2 regions of the Paenibacillus taichungensis genome follow, and region 2 is predicted to be linked to the other one. Evidence: riboswitches for the same ligand, from Rfam matches in the RefSeq annotation. Region 2 holds a riboswitch; the other holds the start of a gene.
The links. Region 2 has a riboswitch for cyclic di-AMP ahead of ACR1R9_RS08585 (3D domain-containing protein). Riboswitches for the same ligand answer to the same signal wherever they lie in the genome.

Region 1 (7,476 bases), 2.6 Mb from region 2:
ATGTAAAATAGTACGCTGTCCAACATGCAATCTCCTGCATCGCAATTGTTATAAAATACAAAACCCTGCCGAAGGCCAGCAGGGTCTTGTACTCGAACATCAGGTATCCAAAGATACCCTGCTCTATATGTTCCCTTTACTCCTACGAGTCAGGTCTCAAACTACATTAAGTACCACATCAATATTGCCACGGGTTGCTTTGGAGTAAGGACAGAAATCATGTGCCTTGCGAGCTAGATCCTCTGCTTGACTGTGATCCACGCCAGGCATGCTCACATCCAAACGTACAGACAGTTGGAAACCATCATCCGCCGGATCTTTGCCGATGGATACATTACTTGTGACCACCACATTCTCCAACTTCACGCCCGCTTTGCGTGCCACATTGGCAAGAGCACTTTCATAACAAGCACCGTATCCCGCTGCAAAGAGCTGCTCAGGATTGGTTCCTTCACCACCGGAGCCTCCAAGTTCTTTTGGCATTTTCAGATCATGCTTGAGCACGCCATCCGAAGAAGCCACCGAACCTGTACGTCCACCTTTAACTGTCGCTGTTGCTGTATATAAAGCTTCCATTAAGAATCTCTCCTTCGCCTTTAATTTTTTGTTGCCTACTATTCAATTTAAACTTCTGGCTCATTTTGAAACGTTGTTAATCCTTATTCAGGTTTTACATCTTTATCTTTTTCATGCATCGGGAAAGGAACACAGGTAATTTATCCAAGGTTGGGTAATATACTAAGGCACAATTCACTCTCCGGTAAATTTTGTCCTCATACACAAAAGTTGCACTGGACAAAAATAATTGAAGGAGTACAATGTAAGTATCAACATAAACGTTTAGACATATGAAAAGTAGTTTAATTACGCTTTTGATTTTGGTTTAAGTGTTCAAATGTAATCAAAGGAATGACACCGTTCCTCTTCATATAGAATATCAATACTTCAAAGTCGGGTGATTATATTATGAGTAAAAAAAATCCGTTCAACACTCCTTCAAATGAACCATTGGCTGCGGGTATGGCCCCATCTCTCGGGGAAGCCCACAGCTCCATGAAGGTGCCTCAGAACGCTGCTTGGTGGAAAAAATTCCTTGCTTTTGTTGGACCGGGTTACCTCGTTGCCGTTGGATATATGGATCCCGGGAACTGGGCAACAGATATTGCGGGTGGTTCACAATTCGGATACACATTATTATCCGTTATTCTGATTTCGAACCTGATGGCTGTTGTGTTGCAGTCTCTCGCTGGCAAGCTCGGGATTGTCACAGGACGGGATTTGGCGCAAGCCTGCCGCGAACGATTTAGCATGCCTGTTGTGATCGTGTTATGGATCTTGTGTGAGCTTGCAATTGCAGCCACCGACCTTGCCGAGGTTATTGGTTCGGCAATCGCGCTCAAGCTGCTGTTTAACATCCCCATGTTATATGGCGTCATTATTACCGCTGTCGATGTACTAGTCATTCTTTTGCTGCAAAACAAAGGCTTCCGTGCATTGGAATCGCTCGTTATTGTGCTGATGGCCACCATCGCCCTCTGCTTCGGGATTGACCTGTTTCTCGCTAAACCGGATATGGGCGGCGTCATGCATGGTTTTGTACCCAGTGCCGAGATTTTGCAAAATCCAGCTATGCTCTACATTGCCATCGGGATTATCGGTGCAACCGTCATGCCCCATAATCTGTATCTGCATTCTTCCATTGTGCAGACCCGTCAGATTGAACAAACGCCAAAAGGAAAAAAAGAAGCGATTCTGTATTCCACCATGGATTCAACCATCGCTTTAACGCTTGCTCTGTTCATCAATGCAGCCATCCTGATTGTGTCTGCTGCCGTGTTCCATAGTGCAGGTATGACTCAGGTCGCGGAAATTACAGATGCATACCATCTGCTGACACCTCTGCTGGGTACTACCATCGCCAGCATCCTGTTCGGTGTAGCCTTGCTGGCTTCCGGCCAGAACTCAACACTCACCGGCACGTTGTCCGGACAGATTGTAATGGAAGGCTTTCTGAACATTCGTATCCCAGCATGGCTTCGTCGACTGGTTACACGTCTAATCGCAATCATTCCGGCCGTCATCGTAACAGCCATTGCCGGAGAGCACGGAACAGAGGAACTGCTGATTCTGAGCCAGGTTGTGCTGTCGCTACAGCTACCCTTTGCCGTCATTCCACTGGTGATGTTTACGAGTGACAAAAAAAGCATGGGGGCCTTTGCCAACAAGCTGTGGCTCAAAATCATCTCCTGGATTATTGCCGGAGTTATCGTTGTCCTGAATGTGTATCTGATTATCCAAACCATTCTGTTATTCTAAGTTAAACGGAACTACGCAATATTTTGTCTAACTCAAAAAGGCTGATCAACTCAAGTCATGTATCCCTTGAGACGATCAGCCTTTTATATGTTTGAGCAGCCATCTAGTTCATACCAATTAGATCTTAAATACTGCTTGCTCTTATTTAGTTGTCTGAACTTTGAGTTACCATTAGCAATGGAAGAAGTTCCTCCAGTGATTCAACAGTCCAGTCTGGACGCTCTGCATCCGCAAGCTCCGGCTGGAACCTGCCATAACCCTGCAAAATCCTGATCGTATGCATACCTAGCTTCTTAGCTGGAATAATATCATTATCAATCCTGTCGCCGATCATGACCGCTTCCTCGGGTTTACATCCCGCCTGTTTCAACGCTACAGCATACAATTCAGGATCAGGCTTGGACACTCCTTCTTCAGCCGAACAGGCCAGCACATCCACATACTTGCGCAAACCGTAGCTATCCAGCCGATTTTCCGTCCCCGGGCTCTGATTGGCAATGATACCAATCTTATAGTGTTGCGATAACGTCTGGAGAACAGCGTCGGCTGACGCGAAGGGCCGCTCAAGCTCTTTGCGGAACTTTAGCTTCTCCTGTATCTGTTCCCGGTGCCCCTCGTCGCTGATAAGGGTACGAATAGCCAATTTCATCGGCCATTGCTCGTAATTTCGGTAGGAGGCGGCAAATAGTTCTCGCACCGTCTGCATCTCCACCTGATAACCAAGCGCACAAGCTTCACGAACGAACTGACCGATAATATCATCTACCGGCTCCCATTCGTCCACGAGCGTATCCCCCACATCAAAGAACAACCATTGTATTCCACGTACATCCGGCACGCCTATTCCTCCTCGTTAGCCACAGGAAATTATCCCTATTTCCCAAACCATAAAAAAGAAGACCCACCAACATGCATGAGTCTCCTCAAGTTTCCGTTTATTTATGATTTCAATTATAACAGGCAGCTGACACTGGATCAATCACAGGAATAGTACTAGCCACTAGCCATTCAACAGAAACCCAACTTCCCCATTCAAGGAATATACAATACGGTCTGCTCCCATTCCCCGATAGATCCCTTTGGGGTGGCTTTGTTCCGTAATGACACACAAGGACTTGGATGTCCAGGAGCGGCAGATCTGCAAATATCGACAGGTCAGGTTTAGGCTATTTTCAAAAATAAAAACATTGCCGACACTACCTTGCGGCAAAAACCATTTCTGAGCTGCAGCCGTGTTCATGCGAATGACATGCTCCACACCGATTCTCCGGAGCCTGCGCTCTTCCCCTGCACTATTGGTCAGAACGGCAAACGGCATTTTTTTGTACATCAGCAATTTGATAAATTTACGTCCTGCTTCATTTGGAGCAGTCACTAAGATCATCTCTTTATCCATCATTCGTTCCTCCCTTGGCGTGAAAAGACAACAAAAAAGAAGCGTGGGGGACCAAGGCCTCCCGGACGCTTCTTCAATAATCCATAGCAAAAAGACACTATGAACCAGCGTACGGCTTGTTGCCTCTCCCTTTAACGCTTACGAGGTTAGCTGACGGATTCGGGCGCGAGAGTCGCCCTATTTCCGGCTGTCACCGGAAAATTCACCCCATGGATGCCTACTGTCCTGGACAGTTCATCCTGTTGGTTCCCCCGTTTCCCACCCATGAATGAATGGAAACTCAGCGATTAAAACATCGTTCTTTTATAATCAATAATCAGAGCGATATTATCGTTTGTTTCGTTTTTCATGTAAAATTTAATTTAAATTGGAATTACGATATGAATCATACACCCGTGCCATATTGGTGTAAAGTCTGCGCAGATCACCGAATCGACGGATTTTTGCCATTTCCCATCAATAATAGCGCTTACAACGCATCCATTCTCTACCCATCTCATCAAAGCTCTCTAATTCTCTCTTTAGCGATAATTAGGTGTTAAATCAGTCACAGATCATACACGACAGCCTCAAATTGAGTTAAAAAAGCAATATTAATTTTGCAATATTTAATTGCAATCAATATAATAGAAGGAAGAAGAATATGAAATGGAGGCGATTTTCATGTCAGTCTACGACTACAAAGTAAACACCCTTCGCGGTCAGGAAGTTGAAATGTCCAACTATCGTGACAAAGTACTGCTTATCGTGAATACAGCAAGCCAATGCGGACTCACACCTCAATTCAAAGGTCTGCAAGAACTTCAGGATAAGTTTAAAGACTCCCCGTTTGAAGTTCTTGGTTTTCCAAGCAACCAGTTTGCACAGGAAAAAGGCTCTTCTGATGATATTGCCGAGTTCTGTCAGATGAACTATGGTGTCAGCTTCCCGATGTTCGAGAAAATCGATGTGAATGGTTCAAGCGCTCACCCTCTATTCCAGCATCTTACCAAAGAAGCACCGGGTGTACTCGGCTCCAAAGCCATCAAATGGAACTTCACCAAATTCCTTGTGGATCGGAACGGACGTGTTCTGAAACGGTATGCTCCCAAAACAACACCCGATAAAATTGAAGCAGACATCAAAGAATTGCTTAAATAACAATTGAAGGCCATCCGCCCCCGGCAGACAGAATGACATGCATTCAGGGGAACGGGTGACCTTTTTTTGTCTGGACTCATCATTACTGTAAAAAAACATAAAAAAGAAGCTCCCCATATGGGAAGCTTCTTCCTAATCGTTCTTATGATGCGGTCGAGAGGACTCGAACCTCCACGGGTATACACCCACTACCCCCTCAAGATAGCGTGTCTGCCATTCCACCACGACCGCATGTCGTAAATAATCGGCAACAGAATTGATTATACCCGGTTCATGTTTAAAAGTAAAGCATTTTTATAAATATCATTTTAACTGCGCTTTCCCTTCCATAAATCGTATAATCTCGTCATTTTCTCCTACGAAGTGCATATGATTAAATTTGATCTCGTTTGTATATCCGATTAGGCTGATTACTCTACTTTATTTGTAGTGCCATCCTTTACATCCCCTCAGTTTAACATAACTCATAAAGTTATATAAAATAACATTAAACAGATTAAACATTTAAAAACCAAGAAACTGTTGACAAAAAGCGGATATTTATGTGAATATATATATCATATAATTCGGATTTACGAACATAAAACGAACTAAAAAGGAGTATAAATGTTATTTAATATAACATTTAACGAACGTAGGAGGCGAAAGATCGTGAACCGTGGGAATAAGCTGCTCGATTACGTCAAACTGCTTGATTCCTCTATCCAGGTTGGAGGCTTCACCCATTCCTTCGGAATGGATACCCATATCGCTGAAGGTACCATTCGTAACGCCGAAGATCTCGAATCATTCATGCGCTGTCAATTGCACCCCAGCATCGTGCGTCTGGAAGGCATGGCGATTAAAGGCATATATACTGCCGCAGATCATAATGACGCATGGCGTACAGCCCTCATCGACAAGCTCGTCCATGTCCAGCGGACACCAGTCAATCTTAGAGAACACGCCTCCACAATGGGCAAACGACTGATTAAGCTGGCTCATGCACTCCACCCCTGGATTGATTTTAGCCATCTCGAACAAACCCTGGCTAAGTATGAATCCGTCGGCTGCCTCTCCACCGTTCACGCCTGGATTAACCACCACCTCGAAATCCCTGTCGAGGAGGCGGTCCTTGGTTATCTGCATTCAGCCATGAGTGCCTGCATAACCGAAGCCTCCAAAGTGATTCCTCTTCATACCGATACAATCCAGGACCTGCTGGTTCGCCTGGCCGCAGATCTGGAGCATGAATGGCATACCGTCAGCGCCTCCGCTGCCGATGGACCGGTACAACCAACCTCAATGTCCATGAAAACGTTGTTCCCAAGCTTCCACATGCTTGGAGCAGGGCTTCACGCCTACAGAGCCTAATCTGTCCCCATCCCTTCATAACCCGCCTCCTCACACTGTAAAAATATAAAAAACACGCCGCAACCTCCTTGCTGGCGTGTTTTTTATGTCATTTATTTTGTCTATTTAACGCATTTACGTCATTTAATATCTTAAAATACACTTTTTTACGTCTTTTTTAATTGTTAGATGACGCAAATACGTATATAATAAAATATACAGCTCGCATATCTATATATTTTACACCAAGAATAACCAGCTGAACACTACATTCCAACGAGGGGTGAACCCTTTTGAACAAAAAGAAACCTGTGACTCCTTTTGGATGGGCCATTAAACGACGACTAACCGAACTCCAGGTCGACCAAAAGACATTTTGTGAACAGTATGGCATTCCGCCATACCGTCTGTCCAATCTCATTCACGGCACACGCAAAGCAACCCGGTTCAGGCACCAGGTCGCTGACATTTTGGAAATACCAGATGATTTAAGATAAAATTTCTGCCAAGGAGGAGCTCATTTCATGAGATACTTAATATCCGATCTGGAGAGATTATCGTTCCAGTCCATGCAGCACCAGCTCATCATCGTCGACCACAACTGGATCATTCGAAGCTGCAACACCGCTTGGCAACACGGACTCGGGCAGCTGCTTCCAAATCCAAGCGTTACAGGCTCCTCCAGAACAGCACCTGAACCGCCTCATTACCTTCACCTTATAGAGGGGTGGACATTACGCGAGGAGAAAACAAAGAATGCGAAAATTGTTCAGGAGTTAAAAAGTATCACTGCACCTTTTAAAGACAGTTATACATACGACATCGCCGTCCAAACTGTCCACAACGAACAGCGGTGGTTCCGCCTGGAACTCACCCCATTGATTCAGGCCGACCCATCCCTGCTGTCTGATCTCGCATTGATTGCACACACGGATGTTACCGAACAGAAACAGACAGAACGCCAATTGAAGAAGGCCCTGTCTGAAGTGCGTACTTTGCGTGGACTGCTTCCCATCTGCGCTGTCTGCAAACAGATCAAGGATGAACAGGACAGCTGGAACTCTGTTGAGAGTTATTTGGAGAAACACACTCATGCCGAATTTACCCATGATATCTGCCCGGATTGCATCCGTAGATTATATCCGAAGTACTCCAACATTCTGGACAAGCGTTCCTGAACTCACCCTACACCAAGAACCCTAAGCTACACAGACAGATGATGCTCAAACTGCGACATATCCAGCTCTCGCGGTGTGCCTTGCAGTGCAATTGCCCCTTTGTCCATTACATAG
Region 2 (7,476 bases):
GCTGACCGATTCAAGCGGATATGTGTCCTGAACGGATGGTGCTCCGCACGCGGACAGCAGCGACATCACAAGGCTGAGGACCAGCATTAATTTTAATGCATGTGCCAAGCGCTTTTTCATTGGAACCTCTCCTAGCTCGAACGAATCACTTTGATATCCGCAGGAAGAATGGACTCACCTTCATACAGCGTAAATCTTCTGTCTTGCCACTCCACACGCAAAAACATGTTATCATCAGACTGATATTGCCATACTAATTGTTCCCCAGCCTGACCATAGGGTGTCCTGCCTGCAGTGGTTACCATTCCTCCGTATTCTTCCTCCAAATGATACGCACGTCCGTCCAGATCCAGCAACGTAGGCACCTCGTCTGGTGCATCGAGACGGCCATCAATTGGTGTATAGAGGGCATACCGGGTCATTTCCCGTTCTTCAATATGCAAATGTCGGATTGCCGTACCATCCTGCAACGTGAGTACAGCTGCATTTCGCGCTCGATGATGTACCCGCCCAACAACTTCATAGGTGACCAGCGAAACTTCACAGATATCACCAGGTGCCAGCTGAAGCATTGTTTTCTCTACCTTAGGCGGTTCAGGTTTGGCTATTATCCCTTTAATCCGTTTCCACACACTCATACCCATTACTCCTGTTCTTTATCTTATAAACAAGCTGCAATAATTAATGCGCCCACGATATGTAGTGCACCTGAGAACAAACCATAACCAGTCTTGCCCTGCTGTATTCCCGTATCCAGATCCAGGTTGGCCCATCTCCGAATCATAAAGTGAACCACACTCTCCAGAATCAGCAAAATAATAAATGAAACAACGGATACCAACAACGCTTCTCCAAGATGACCGGCTGTCGAAATGGAGGTGGCGAGTACATATCCCTGAGCAAACAGCTTCATAACCATACGTGTTGTAACGGCCATATTGCCCGCCTTCACTTCAGCAAAATCCTTATACTTCGTGAACAAAGAATCCACATACATTAAGACAAACAGCAAAACCGAACCCGATAACGTCCAGACCAGCATTGCCAAAATGTTCAAATCCATTTACATAGCCCCCACATCTCAACATGAACCGCAATTAAAAGCGAAGGAGAAACGCTGGTCTCTCCTCCGCTGGTGTCCCTGCTTGCTTACAAGGTTTTAGTTCTTATTTTCGTATTGCTTCATCAGTGCTGCCAGTTCATCCTCAACAGCCTGATCTTTGCCCAGCTTCTCGAACTCATCATCCAGCGATTTTCCTTTTGATGACATCTCATTGCTGGCTTCGGCCTGTGCTTCCATCTGCATCATTTTTTCTTCCATGCGCTTCATGCCGGCACTTGCAGTGTCGGAGCCAAATCCGTTCAGCGCCTTGTTGATTTCGGTTTGAGCTTTTGCAGCGTTGTAGCGCGCAACCAATGTTTCACGTTTGTTTTTCATTTGCGTCAATTGTTTGCGCATTTCGTCCAGCTTGCCACGAAGGTTATCGGCAGAAGCCTTGTTTTGATCATAGCTTGTTTTGTACTCGGCCATCTTCTCTTCAGCGACCTTCTTCTCTTCCAATGCCCGACGAGCCAAATCCATATTCTGTGCACGCGCTGCTGTATGTGCTTGCTCCTCACGTTTCTTCACGAGAGCTTCCTGTTCTTCAAACAGCTGCTTGAATTTCTTCTCAATGGCGATTTGTGCAGCAACAGCTTTCTCCGCATCTTCCAGATCTTCCTGCATATCCCGGATATATTGATCCGTCATTTTGATCGGATCTTCTGCCTTGTCAATAATAGAGTTAATGTTAGACATCGTTAAATCGCGCAATCGTTTGAAAATGGACATTATGGTATTCCTCCTAGTCGATAGTTCATCCTTGTATATAATCATACATACGTGGCAATGTTCTACTCGTTTCAATTTTAACAAAAAAAATCATAAAAAACGATTTTAGCGTGCTTAGCCTAAATGGAACTATTGAATCAATCGACCCGTTTGGCACAGCTCTTCATCAAGCAGCTTCTCTGCAGTCTGCACAATCTCATCAATCTGCATCCGCGTAATTTCATCAAAGTGAATTCCCATTATTACGGTAACGGTTACCTTTAAATGAAGGGCAGCCTTACGTGCCAGTCTCTCACACAACTCTTGTTCTTTATGCCCTGGAATATGCACCGTAGCCCCACTCACTCGTTCACGGTCTGGATAAAATGTGGCTACTGCTCCAATATGTGATCTTCCTCCAGTTACCATAAACACTTTGTCTTCCCCTGCCTCAATCACCTGTAAACGAACGGAGTTTAAATCGTATGTACTCATTTTGCTCCACCTGTCCTTTTCAATATGTATATGTATGGTGGAATTATGGCTCCGATTTAATGAATCAGCAGTGAAACATCTCACATCATGCATAAATACGGATGGCCCCGGGCATACCAAAGAGAACGCAATTTGGGAAAAGGAGGCACGAACATGCGTATACGCCTCATCATGTTATCCATCATGGTCATTCTTCTGGGAGGAAGTTATACTCCTGCTCAGTTATGGGCTTCTTCAAGCCCGCAAACCGAACCTGCTTCGAAGTCTGATTCTCCTGAAGAAGAACAGTTGACTCTAGGACAACTCAGACAGAAATATGCGGATACGTTCAAAACCAATGGCCCCTCAACAAAAAAGGTCGCTCTGACTTTTGATGATGTTCCTGATCCACGGTTCACACCGCAGGTGCTGGATATTCTAAAAAAATACAAGGTGCGGGCTACGTTTTTCATTGTAGGAAATCGCGCTGAGAAACATCCGGATCTGGTGAAACGTATGATAAAAGAAGGGCATATTGTGGGCAATCACAGCTACAATCACCCGGAATTCAGCAAGCTAACCATGAATGCATTTCGCAAACAAATCTTACATACCGGGGATATTATTCGAAATCTAGCGGGTTACACTCCCAAAATGATTCGTCCACCCTATGGTGACATTAACGAGCAACAGCTCCAATGGGCAGCCAAGCAACATTACAGCATCGTGAACTGGAATGTTGATTCTCTGGACTGGAAGGGCCTCTCCAAAGAGGAAGTCAAACAAAACATCCTGTCCGCCGTCAAACCAGGTTCCATTGTTCTGCAGCATGCAGGAGGCGGTGTAGGATCGAAGCTGAGTGGTACGATCGAGGCGTTGCCTGAAGTTATTGAAGAATTGCGAAACCGCGGGTACGAGCTGGTGACTTTGGACGAAATGCTGGAACTGCCAAAGGGTAAATAGATTTGATACGGCAATGGATATTCAAAAGGGTGCTCTTCAATCACATTATTGTGATTGGAGAACACCCTTTATTGTTTAATTTAGATTAAGTTGGAGTCACATATGATGATGTGCAGCTCGCTTTGATTTTATTTCAAAATGTAAAGTTCAACATCCTGAATACCAAATGTGCTCACGGATTGCTTGCTGCCAGGAATAAAGATATCGATCTTGTGTCCTTTAATGGCACTGCCCACATCACGAGCCGTAGCGACAAATGCCTGTTTTGGCAGTCCTGGATGTGTATGACCTGTCACCAGTACCTTTGTACCCAATGGAATGATACTTGGGTCTACTGCAATGGTACCCAATTCAAGCGGATTACCGAAGTAATCCACAGCACCCCATCCTCCATTTTCGGAAGCATCAGCGGAGTATGCTGTTGCTTTGACGTCGACAGCTTTGCTGTAATCAAACGTTTTTCCCCAGGCTTGTACAACTTTACTATCTGCATTAACGTCAAGGCTTGCGGCAGTTACCGTTTTGGCCTCCGTTTTTGCTGCTGCAGCAGAAGCTGTGTTCGTTGTTTTACCAGGGATCGTAATTTTCAAACCACCATAAATGTTGTAAGCTGAAATGTCATTATTAGCTTTAATAAGAGCGTTAAGTCCAACTCCATATTGTTTGGATAAGGTGTAGAAGGTATCCCCCTCTTTGGCCACATGAACTGAATCAGCATGAGCCGGAACGGCCTGAATGAGCATTGCTGCTGTCAGCAAAGCTGTTGCTGTTTTGGCTATACGTTTCTTGTTAATCATGGTCTTCCTCCCTCATTATGCCTGCGAAGTTAGTTGTCGGATTCGGATGGAGGAAACCACCCTATAGGTTCAATTACATTTAAGAATTTATGTAGCCCTAATTCACCCCAAGCCGTGTGCAAATAATTCTTCCCCTAGCACACTCTGCATCGTTACATCCCCCACACTCCCAACTCCGGAAGTTTCGGCAGGAACAAATATATCACAATTTTGTAACCAGGGGTTGTAGTAAATGTTACCATCTGGCTAATTCACTTCAATATTCAGGCTGAATTCAAGCCGTTTTTTCAAATAAATGTCTATTTGAGCTTTAATCATTGATGACAGAAACGTTACTTTTTATGTAATTCCGTGCGTATCCTTACATAACAAAACAATCCCTGCCGACGGTTCGTCGACAGGGATTGTTGAGGGGATGAAATTCTCATCCAAAGTATAGATTTTGCATTTTCATCTTGATCTTCATCCTTATTATTGGATGGTATTAGAGCACTTTAGCGAGGAAGTCACGTGTACGTGCATGCTTGGGCTCGCCAAACACTTCAGCAGGCGTTCCTTCTTCTACAATAACCCCGCCATCCATGAACAGGATACGGTCTCCTACTTCGCGTGCGAAGCCCATCTCATGGGTTACAATAACCATAGTCATGCCGCCCTCTGCAAGCCGCTTCATGACATCCAGTACTTCACCGACCATTTCAGGGTCCAGTGCAGACGTTGGCTCGTCAAAGAGCATGACATGCGGCTGCATCGCAAGCGCTCTTGCAATAGCGATCCGTTGTTTCTGTCCACCGGACAGCTGATTTGGATAAGCGTCCTTTTTGTCAGACAGGCCAACCGTCTTGAGCAAATCTGCGCAGATTTGTTCCGCTTCTTGTGCAGATTGTTTTTTCACTTTAATGGGAGCAATCGTAATATTCTGTTGCACCGTTTTGTGCGGAAACAGATTGAAATGCTGGAATACCATCCCCATTTTTTCACGAGTTGCATTAATGTTATGTTTGGGGTCAGTGATCGACACACCTTCAAAATTAATTTCGCCTGAAGTCGGCTGCTCCAGCAGGTTCAAACAGCGCAAAAATGTACTTTTCCCCGATCCGGACGGACCGATGACCACGACAACCTCGCCTTTGCCAATTGTTACATTAATGCCCTTGAGCACATCGTTATTTCCATATGATTTGTATAATTGTCTAACGTCTATCACTTGCACTCAACTTCCTTTCCAGTCGACCCAGCAGCTTGGACAAAATGAACGTCAGCACAAAGTAAATGGCCGCTGCAATCAGGAATGGATTCATTCCTTGGTACGTAATGTTTTTGACTACACTTGCCTGGTACATAATGTCCACCATACCAATAACCGAGATGATCGAGGATTCCTTGATAATAGTCACGAATTCATTACCGATCGCCGGCAACACCGCTTTGAACGCTTGTGGAAGCACAATGAAGCGCATGGCCGCACCTCTACCCATTCCCAGGGAACGAGCTGCTTCCAACTGGCCTCGATCCACACCCTGTATACCAGCACGGAAAATCTCGGCAAGATAGGCACCACTATTAATGGATAGTGTGATAATCCCCGCCTGAAGAGCCGAGAAATTAATCCCAAAGGTCAATGATACACCGTAATAGATAATCATCAATTGTACCAGCATTGGCGTCCCACGAATGACCTCAACATAAGCTGTTCCGATCCAGCGCAAAATGGCGAAGTCATGTAGACGGAACAGACAGATGATTAAAGCGATAATTACCCCGAATATTACACCGAGTGCAGACAGTAAGAGGGTGTAACCTACACCTGTTGCATAAAAGCTTTTGTACTGCCAGAATACTTGGAAAATGTTTTGTTTACTCTTCTCTGCCATCAACTTGCTTGCTTCAGTAACCATCTGATCGATTTTATTTTCGCTTTTCAGACGTTCGAGCGTTCCGTTCACTGCATTCAGCAATTCCGTATTGCCCTTACGTATCCCGATTGCCGCTTCGGCCTGCTCTTCATCCGGAATAGCTGGAGCTAATCCAATCACGTCATCCAGGTAACCGGCAGCTACTGTATCCTCAACGATTGCAGCATTTACACGATTGGTCTGCAATTGCAGTACGATATCAGATATTTTATCAAGTGCTGTCAATTTTGCGCCTGGGATCCCCTGGCCAATCGTTTCCTGAATGGAGCCTTTTTGGACACCAATTTTTTCATTTTCCAGATCAGCCATGGTTGGATATTTATCTTTATCCGCACTGCGAACCATGATGACTTGCTTTGATTTATAATAGGTATCGGAGAAGTCAATGCTTTGTCTACGATCATCCGTTGGCGTCATTCCCGAGATGACCATATCCACCCGACCACTCTGCAACGCAGGAAGAAGTCCGTCAAAACCCATATCCTCTATTACAAGTTCTGCGCCAAGATCGGCAGCAATTTCTTTAGCAATCGAAATATCAAATCCGACAATTTGGTCTTTACCATCAATCACTTTATGGAATTCATATGGTGCAAAATCGGCACTTGTACCGAGCACCAGCTTTTTACTGCCTGAATTGCTTGTAGTTCCCGTTGCCATCGCAACAGGTGCAACCGTAGTTAGCAAGACCACAAAAGCTAGCAGCATCATGGTGTAACGACTAATCAATTTCAACCCTGTTCTCCCCTTATAATACTTTGTATGCTTTCTGTTGTTGATGCCTGAGTCATTATAAAGTAGAATGCATGATTATGCAATGCATTTCGACAGGATTCGATTACAGCCCGTTTCTGAAAAATAACCGCAACTATGATATAATTATTGAATTATTTTCATTTTTGCTTAAGGAGTCCATCATGACACATACCAAAACACAAATACTAACTGTTATTGACCAATATGCTTCCCGTTTTAAGGAGATTTCATCATACATTGGTGCCAATCCCGAACTTGGTAACGAAGAATACCTTGCTTCTGCTCGGTTAAAAGAAGAAATTGCCTACCATGGTTTTTCTGTAGAAGCTCCTGTCCTTGGTTTGGACACCGCATTTATCGGTACGTATGCTGCTTCCAAACCAGGTCCGACGATTGCCCTGTTATGTGAATACGACGCACTTCCGGAAATCGGTCATGCTTGTGGGCACCATCTAATCTGTATGATGAGCATCGGGGCTGCGGTAGGTCTGAAGTCCATACTGGATGAAGTCGGCGGAACATTAAAAGTGTTCGGTACGCCAGCGGAAGAAACGCGTGGGGCCAAAGTGCCTATGGCTGAAGCAGGATTGTTTGATGACTGTGATGTCGCACTAATGGCGCACCCTTATTACGCCTATGAGAAATCTGGCAGTTCCCTGGCTATTGATGCTGTACAATTTGAATTCCATGGGAAATCTTCACATGCTGCTGCAAGTCCACATGAAGGCATTAACGCCCTGGATGCAGTAATCCAGACGTT

Region 1: another riboswitch for cyclic di-AMP. It lies ahead of ACR1R9_RS20260 (hypothetical protein); the one in region 2 lies ahead of ACR1R9_RS08585 (3D domain-containing protein).

Annotation. Positions count from the first base shown of each region.
Region 1 covers NZ_CP194720.1:4,479,703-4,487,178, forward strand. The annotation lists gene ACR1R9_RS20245 (organic hydroperoxide resistance protein) at 157-576, opposite strand; gene ACR1R9_RS20250 (Nramp family divalent metal transporter) at 1,021-2,316, shown strand; gene ACR1R9_RS20255 (HAD family hydrolase) at 2,462-3,154, opposite strand; gene ACR1R9_RS20260 (hypothetical protein) at 3,317-3,715, opposite strand; cyclic di-AMP (ydaO/yuaA leader) riboswitch at 3,833-4,008, opposite strand; gene ACR1R9_RS20265 (glutathione peroxidase) at 4,376-4,852, shown strand; tRNA gene ACR1R9_RS20270 (tRNA-Leu) at 5,001-5,083, opposite strand; gene ACR1R9_RS20275 (urease accessory protein UreF) at 5,504-6,205, shown strand; gene ACR1R9_RS20280 (Rha family transcriptional regulator) at 6,478-6,681, shown strand; gene ACR1R9_RS20285 (hypothetical protein) at 6,709-7,362, shown strand; gene urtE (urea ABC transporter ATP-binding subunit UrtE) at 7,389-7,476, opposite strand, start outside.
Region 2 covers NZ_CP194720.1:1,846,372-1,853,847, reverse strand. The annotation lists gene ACR1R9_RS08615 (DUF4247 domain-containing protein) at 1-120, opposite strand, end outside; gene ACR1R9_RS08610 (DUF4178 domain-containing protein) at 132-638, opposite strand; gene ACR1R9_RS08605 (DUF350 domain-containing protein) at 662-1,063, opposite strand; gene ACR1R9_RS08600 (PspA/IM30 family protein) at 1,160-1,831, opposite strand; gene ACR1R9_RS08595 (hypothetical protein) at 1,961-2,305, opposite strand; gene ACR1R9_RS08590 (polysaccharide deacetylase family protein) at 2,459-3,247, shown strand; gene ACR1R9_RS08585 (3D domain-containing protein) at 3,376-4,044, opposite strand; cyclic di-AMP (ydaO/yuaA leader) riboswitch at 4,047-4,244, opposite strand; gene ACR1R9_RS08580 (amino acid ABC transporter ATP-binding protein) at 4,529-5,251, opposite strand; gene ACR1R9_RS08575 (ABC transporter substrate-binding protein/permease) at 5,238-6,695, opposite strand; gene ACR1R9_RS08570 (M20 family metallopeptidase) at 6,878-7,476, shown strand, end outside.